2 linked regions of the Bryobacter aggregatus MPL3 genome follow. The main gene of each other region encodes a partner of the protein of the gene in region 2 in a complex. Links are inferred from orthologs where the notes say so. Each region holds a gene or a part of one and is shown on either strand. Other genes may lie near its edges.

What was found.
Region 1: the proteins of M017_RS0101390 (region 2) and lpxA are in contact, whole or in part, in a crystal structure (PDB 4J09), measured with the Escherichia coli proteins. The link is inferred for Bryobacter aggregatus MPL3 from one-to-one orthologs.

The regions. Positions count from the first base shown.
Region 1 is NZ_JNIF01000003.1:1,650,043-1,653,201, forward strand. The notes cover bases 222-3,065. They hold lpxA (acyl-ACP--UDP-N-acetylglucosamine O-acyltransferase), read right to left. Parts: upstream 2,112-3,065; coding sequence 1,332-2,111; downstream 222-1,331. Other genes in these bases: M017_RS0107885 (hypothetical protein), read right to left, coding at 222-553; M017_RS29210 (LpxI family protein), read right to left, coding at 510-1,331; fabZ (3-hydroxyacyl-ACP dehydratase FabZ), read right to left, coding at 2,120-2,563; M017_RS0107905 (M20 family metallopeptidase), read left to right, coding at 2,588-3,065. Also shown: more of M017_RS0107885, read right to left, coding at 1-221; more of M017_RS0107905, read left to right, coding at 3,066-3,159.
Region 2 is NZ_JNIF01000003.1:223,884-227,189, reverse strand. The notes cover bases 244-3,234. They hold M017_RS0101390 (MFS transporter), read left to right. Parts: upstream 244-1,116; coding sequence 1,117-2,352; downstream 2,353-3,234. Other genes in these bases: M017_RS0101385 (sugar phosphate isomerase/epimerase family protein), read right to left, coding at 2,413-3,234; M017_RS0101395 (efflux RND transporter periplasmic adaptor subunit), read right to left, coding at 244-1,030. Outside these bases: more of M017_RS0101395, read right to left, coding at 1-243; more of M017_RS0101385, read right to left, coding at 3,235-3,279; cobT (nicotinate-nucleotide--dimethylbenzimidazole phosphoribosyltransferase), read right to left, coding at 3,285-3,306. UniProt on the Escherichia coli protein: Probably transports across the inner membrane the two dehydrated forms of N-acetylneuraminate (Neu5Ac), 2,7-anhydro-N-acetylneuraminate (2,7-AN) and 2-deoxy-2,3-didehydro-N-acetylneuraminate (2,3-EN).

The sequences.
Region 1 (3,159 bases), 1.4 Mb from region 2 along the record:
CCAGCACGCGGTCGCGGTAGGCATAGGCAAAGCAATCGAGATCGATGTCGAGCAGGATCGGCGTGTCGGTCCAATCGAGCAACGCTTTTGCGCGCGCGCCAAGACTGTCGAGCTTGGCCGGCATCTGGTAGCGGCCCATGATCGCCGCATTGCCGACTGCCTTGGGCAAGTCTCCCATGCGATCGTCGACACCAAAGATGAAGACATCTTCGAGGATGCCAAGCCGGATGCCGGCAACGATCCAATCGTCGTCGTGATGGCTGAGCGTGTGTTCGCAGAAATCGAGGAGCGAGGCCAGGGTGAGCGGGAAGAGCTCGAAATCCACCGGGTCGGCGGCATCGGTGTGGCGATCGAAAAGGATTGTCTTGACGGGCCGGGGAAGCCGGCCTTCTTCTTGCGCCTGGAAAATGAGCGGCAACACCCAGCGATGGTCTTCATGATAGAAGAGCGGCGTTTCGCCATAGCGGAAGGAGCGCAGGCGATCTTTCTCGATCAGCGAAGCGAGCATCTCAGCCTTCTGCCGGTGCAAAGCCAATGATGCTGATACGGGCATCGTCTGCCGCCTTCAGCAGAGCGTCTTTGTCGAGCAACAAGGTGCGGCCCGCATCGACAGCCAGCACCCGCGCGCCACATTCCCGCATCACCTCGATGGTGGTGGGTCCGGTGACCGGCACGTCAAAGAGCAGATGCTTGCGGCGGCGCGACGCCTTGACCAGCGTAAGTTCTTTGCCATTGACCAGACTGGCCGCACGGCGCAGCATCGCGTCCGTGCCTTCCATTGCTTCCACCGCAACGCAGGCCTGGTCGGCAATGGCCACGCTTTGTCCGATGTCGAGACCGGCCAACGTATTAGCCACCGTGCGTCCGTAGGCGACATTCTTTTCTTCGTCGCCAGTCAATTTGCGGCGCGCCATCAGGCCTTCGGTCGCAAGAAGACTGGTGAGCAGGCGTGTTGAAGCAACCAGCTCAATGCCTTCGCTCTTCAGCTCGTCGACCACGACGCCGATCAGCGAGTCTGTGTTCTTAGTGGCGAGCTTGCCCAGCAGCTTGAAGAGCCGCCAATCGGGCCGGATCGCCGAAAAGATGCTGACATGCTTCACCTGGCCCGCCATCATCACTTGCGTGATGCCGTCCTGGTGCAGCGTGTCGATCAGCTTGCTGAGATCGCCCAGCGAGATCCAAACCGTCTTTGCCGCCAGCGTCTCGATCACCGGATCGGCCTCTTCTTTGATCGCCATCGCCAGCACTTCGTCGCCCTGCCGGCGCGCGGCTTCGAGAGCCAGAACCGGAAAGCGGCCATTGCCGCAAATGATGGCGTAGCGGGAGGACATTTACTTGATGAAGCCGCGCTCGGAGCTGGCGATGAAGGCCAGCAGCTCTTCGCGCTCGGGAAGCGCTGGCACCTCGGCGCGAATCGCTTCGATCGCCTTGGTCGTGTTCAATTTCTTGTCACGTAAGAGCCGGAAGCACTTGTGCAAAGCCTGGATCGCCTCAGCACTGAAGCCACGGCGCTCGAGCCCCACCTTGTTGACATCGAAAAGCTTGATCTCGCGGCCACTGCCCGTCGTCAGCGAAAAGGGCAACACGTCCTGCACCACAACGCTAAAGCCGCCAATCATCGAATGGCGCCCGATGCGGCAAAACTGATGGACGGCCGAGTGGGCGCTGATCACAGCCCAATCACCCACCGTGACATGCCCAGCGAAGGTGACGCCGTTCGACAGCACGCAGTGGTTGCCGAGTTGGACATCGTGCGCCACATGCGTATAGGCCAGCAGCGAATTGTCGTCGCCAATGCGCGTGATGAGCCCGCCGCCTTCGGTGCCGCGATGGATTGAGACAAACTCGCGGATGCGATTGCGGTTGCCGATGTAGGTATAGGCGCGCTCGCCATGGTACTTCAAGTCCTGCGAGGCGACGCCGACCGTCGCATAAGGATAGAAAACGTTCTCCTCGCCGATTTCGGTGGAGCCTTCGACGTAGACATGCGCCATCAGACGCGTACCCGCCCCGATCTTCACATCGGGACCAATCACACAAAAAGGACCGATCTCGGCGCTCGGGTGGATCTCGGCCTGGGGATCGAGGATTGCCGATGGATGTACCGGCATCGCCTGTCCTACAGAACTGCCTTGTCGCGAAGAACGCACATCACTGTGCATTCGGCAACCAGTTCGTTGTTGACCCGCGCTTCGCCGCGCATCTTGGCGAGGGAGGAGCGCTTGGAGATGACGGTCATCTCGATGCGCAACTGGTCGCCGGGGACCACCGGCTTGCGGAACTTCGCGTTGTCGATCGAGGTGAGCAGCACCACTTTATTTTTCCGGTCGGGAATCTGGCTCAGCACGAGGATGCCCGCGGTTTGCGCCATGCATTCGACGATCAAGACGCCGGGCATCACTGGAAAGTCGGGAAAGTGACCCTGGAAATGAGGTTCCGTTGCCGTGACATTCTTCAATCCCACAACGCGCGTCTCCTCAAGTTCGAGGATGCGGTCGACTAACAGCAGGGGATAGCGATGGGGAAGAATCTCTTGGATCGCGAGAATATCGAGCTCAGGCATGCAAACAAGCTATTATAGCCGCCGATGGACCCTTTTCTTTCCTGGACACAAGCGAACCAACCGGAATGGATTGCTTTTCTCAAGGCAATGGTCGAAGTGGAGACCCCCAGCGGCGACGAGATGGCGATCACGCGCTTTGCCGATCTGCTGGAAAAACACGTCTCGGACATTGCAACCGTCAAGCGCGTGAAGGGCCCCGGCTTTGGGCCGCATCTGCTGTTGGAGTTTGATTTGCCGGGCGCAAAGAAGAAGGGGCAGATTCTCGGCCTCGCTCATTCCGACACCGTGCATCCCACCGGCACCTTGCAGAAATTCCCCTTTGCAGCGAAGGCAGGAAGGCTGTTTGGGCCCGGCGTGCTCGACATCAAGGGCGGCATCGCGCAGTTCGTATTTGCGGCGCGGGCGCTGCGCGCCTGGGGGATTCCGGTTGCGAAGAAAGTCGTCTTGCAGATCAACAGCGACGAAGAGGTTGGCAGCGATTCCTCACGCGCGCTGAGCGAAAAAATGGCGAAGCAATCGGACTATGTGCTGGTGGTTGAGCCCGGCACAGGCCTGAGCGGCAAGCTGAAAACCGCGCGCAAGGGCACCGGCGACTA
Region 2 (3,306 bases):
CCGCGACGGCGAGGGCGCCGACGGAATAGAGTTTTCCGTCAAAGGTGAGGCCAGGGAAGGCGTCCAGTGAAATCGAAGCCTTCTCGCCAATGCGGAACTGGCTGACTTCTGCCTGATTGATCGTGCCTTCCAGTTGCATGCTCTTCGGGTCGACCACCTTCATCACCAACTGCCCGGGCTGTACGACGTCGCCGACCTTAATCGAGTCAAACTCACCACCGCGGAAGATCGATTGCACCACGGCCATGCCGTCCATCTGGGCAACCACGACAAACTTCTTCAAGTCCACGCCGTGGCGGGTGCGGTGGCGGACATGGCGTTCTGTGGTGAGCTTGAGGATCTGTAGCTCAGAGGCTTGCGATTGCCGCTTCATGTCGACTTCGCGCAGCAATTGGTTGTACTTCGCTTCGGCTTCTTCGACGGAGAGCTGGATCAGTTCCTGATCGAGGGAGGTGCGCAATTCCTTGGCCTTGGCGTCGAGACGAACCTTGTCCAATTCCGATTTCGCGACGCGAACGCTCTGCTGCAGGTTTTCAAGATCGAGAGCTTGTTCTGCTTTGCGCTTCTGCAGATCGCCCTCCGCCTGGATGACGGTGACGGCCAGATCGTCGATGTGATCCTGCAGGGATTGCCCGTCGATCTCGAGAACAATCTGCCCCTTGCGAATCAGGCTGCCATTGGGAGCCATTTTGAGGATCGTCATCGGACGATTGCCTTCCGGGCCTGTCAGCTTCGGAGCCGTCATGTTCGAGAAGTTGCGTGCCGTGGTGACGCCGGTGACGCGCGCATTCTGGTGCAACGCGCTATAGCGGGCGGTCACGGTCTTGACGACAGGAAGGGCTGCAAGCAACTCGGCTTCCTTCTTGGCGGCATACCAACGCCAGCCTTGCACACTGCCCACCAACAGGACGAGGAGTGAGGCCCAGATCACCCAGGAGCGATTGCTCTTTGGCTCATCTGGCGACGGCACCAGTACCGGTCGCGGAGACGGGGCTTGGGGAGAAGGGACAGGATTCTGGATCGCGGACATGAAATTAACCTTAATGGTACTAGACGCGCACCTGGAGGAAAAGGCGCCCCTTTTCTTCATTTCGTTACGTTTATACTCGTGAAACTGTGACTGTTGCGCCTCTTTCCTCCAAAGCCGAGATCCGCACCCGTTGGCTCGCGCTTTGGGCGGCCATGCTTGGCTTTATGCTCGATGCGATGGATGTTCTGCTTTATTCTTTTGCTCTGCAGAGCATCCGGGCTGAATTTGGACTTTCCAACGAGCAGGCCGGGCTTGTCTTTACCTATACGCTGCTTGCTTCCGCGGTGGGTGGCATCTTGAGTGGCATGGCCGCCGATCGCTTTGGACGGCAGCGCACGCTCATCTTTACGATCCTGCTCTATTCCCTCGCCTCAGGGGGCAGCGCGACGGCGCAGTCTCTGCCACAGCTTTTGTTTTGGCGTTCACTGGTGGGGTTGGGACTGGGCGCCGAGTGGAGTGCGGGTGCGGTGCTGGTGGCGGAGTACTGGCCGAGCGACAAGCGGGCGCGTGCTGTTTCTTTGATGCAGAGCGGTTGGGCCATCGGCTATATCCTTGCGGCGATGGTGGCTGCAACCGTGCTTCCGAGCTATGGGTGGCGGGCGATGTTTCTGATTGGCGTTCTGCCCGCCTTGCTGGCGGTGTGGATCCGGCGCAATGTTCCGGAGCCGCCGCTCTGGCAGAATCGTACCGCTCCTGCCGGCCGTTTTCTCGATATCTTCCGTGGACCGCTGCTGCGCATCACGCTGGTGGCCACGGCCTTGGCAACGACCGTGCTGTTTGCCTATTGGGGTGTTTTCACCTGGCTGCCGGGTTTCCTGGCTGCGCCGAAGTCTGTTGGGGGCGCGGGGTTTAGTGTCGTGAAGACGAGTGGCTGGATTATTGCAATGCAACTCGGGGCGTTTGCGGGTTACAACTGCTTCGGAGTGCTGGCAGACCGCCTGGGGCGCAGGCTGGCTTTTGCTATTTATGTTGTGGCAGCGGCGATCCTGACCTATGCCTATGGCAGTGCGCCGCGCTGGGCCGGTGAGGAGGCGCCGACGGTGCTGCTCTTTGCCGGTCCGTTCCTCGGCTTCTTTGGCACCGGCTTCTTTTCGCTGTTTGGTACGATGCTCGCCGAGCTTTACCCGACTGCGGTGCGCGGGCTGGGCCAGGGTTTTGTCTATAACTTTGGCCGGGGACTGAGTGCGCTTGCGCCGCTGACGGTGGGGGTGGTGGCGGACAAGAGCGGTTTGGAACTCGCGCTGGTTCTGAACTCCGGCTACTTCCTGCTCGGCGCCTTCATCGTCTTCTTTCTTCCAGAGACGAAAGGCCGCGAACTGTAAACGGAAAATGCGCCCGCAGGCAGCAGCCTGGGGCGCATTGGGATGGAGACTGGGAGCGGCTTAGCCTGCCGAGAGGCCGCGCATGTTCCAACCGCAAATCGTCGAGCCGAGCATCTTGTTGTTGTCCGGGCCTTCCCAATGTGTCTCGAGGCTCAGGAAGCCGCGGTAGCCATCGGCGACGAGCGCGGCAATCTGTCCCTTCCAATCGACATCGCGGGTGCCAACGGGGCCCCAGATGGGCGTCATACCTTCCATGTGGCAATCCTTCACGTGGACATGCGCAATGCGGTCGGCTGGCAACAGCTTGTAGCCGTCCGGGAAGGGAACTTCGCCCGAGACGAGGGCGTTTGCCGGATCCCAAACCAGCTTCAGGTTCGGATGCTGCACGCGGGCGAGCAGTTTCTGCGCTTCTGCGGCAGTGCCGATGTGGCAGGCATGCTCGTTCTCGATCCCGATGATGAGACCCTGGGCTTCCGCCTTCTTGGCCAAGCCTTCGAGTGCCTCGACTACGGCCTCAAAGCAGGCGTCCGGATTGACGGTACGCCAGTAGCTGAAGACCCGGATGAACTTGGCTCCGGTGATCTCGCAGATCTGGAAGGCGCGATCGAGCAGGCGGGGCTGGTCTTCGATGCTGTACTTCGCGTTGAACATGTCCTGCTGGAAGCGCGTGTCGACGGCGGGCCCATTGGGCAGAACGCACTTCAGGATGGGGGAGGCGATGCCGATGACAGAGATTCCCTGGGCTGCACAGGCGTCTGTGGCGCGCTTGAGTTCGTCATCGCTCAGATCCATGATGTTCTTGCCAAAGACCACGCGGAGTTCGGCTCCGGTCATGCCGATGGAGTGCATCGGGGCGAGTGCGGCGTCGAGATCGGTGGGCGAAAATTCGTCTGTAATCGCCGCGATCGGTAGTTGAAGTTCGTTCATCTCGTTTAATAGTTTCTCAAAGTCTTT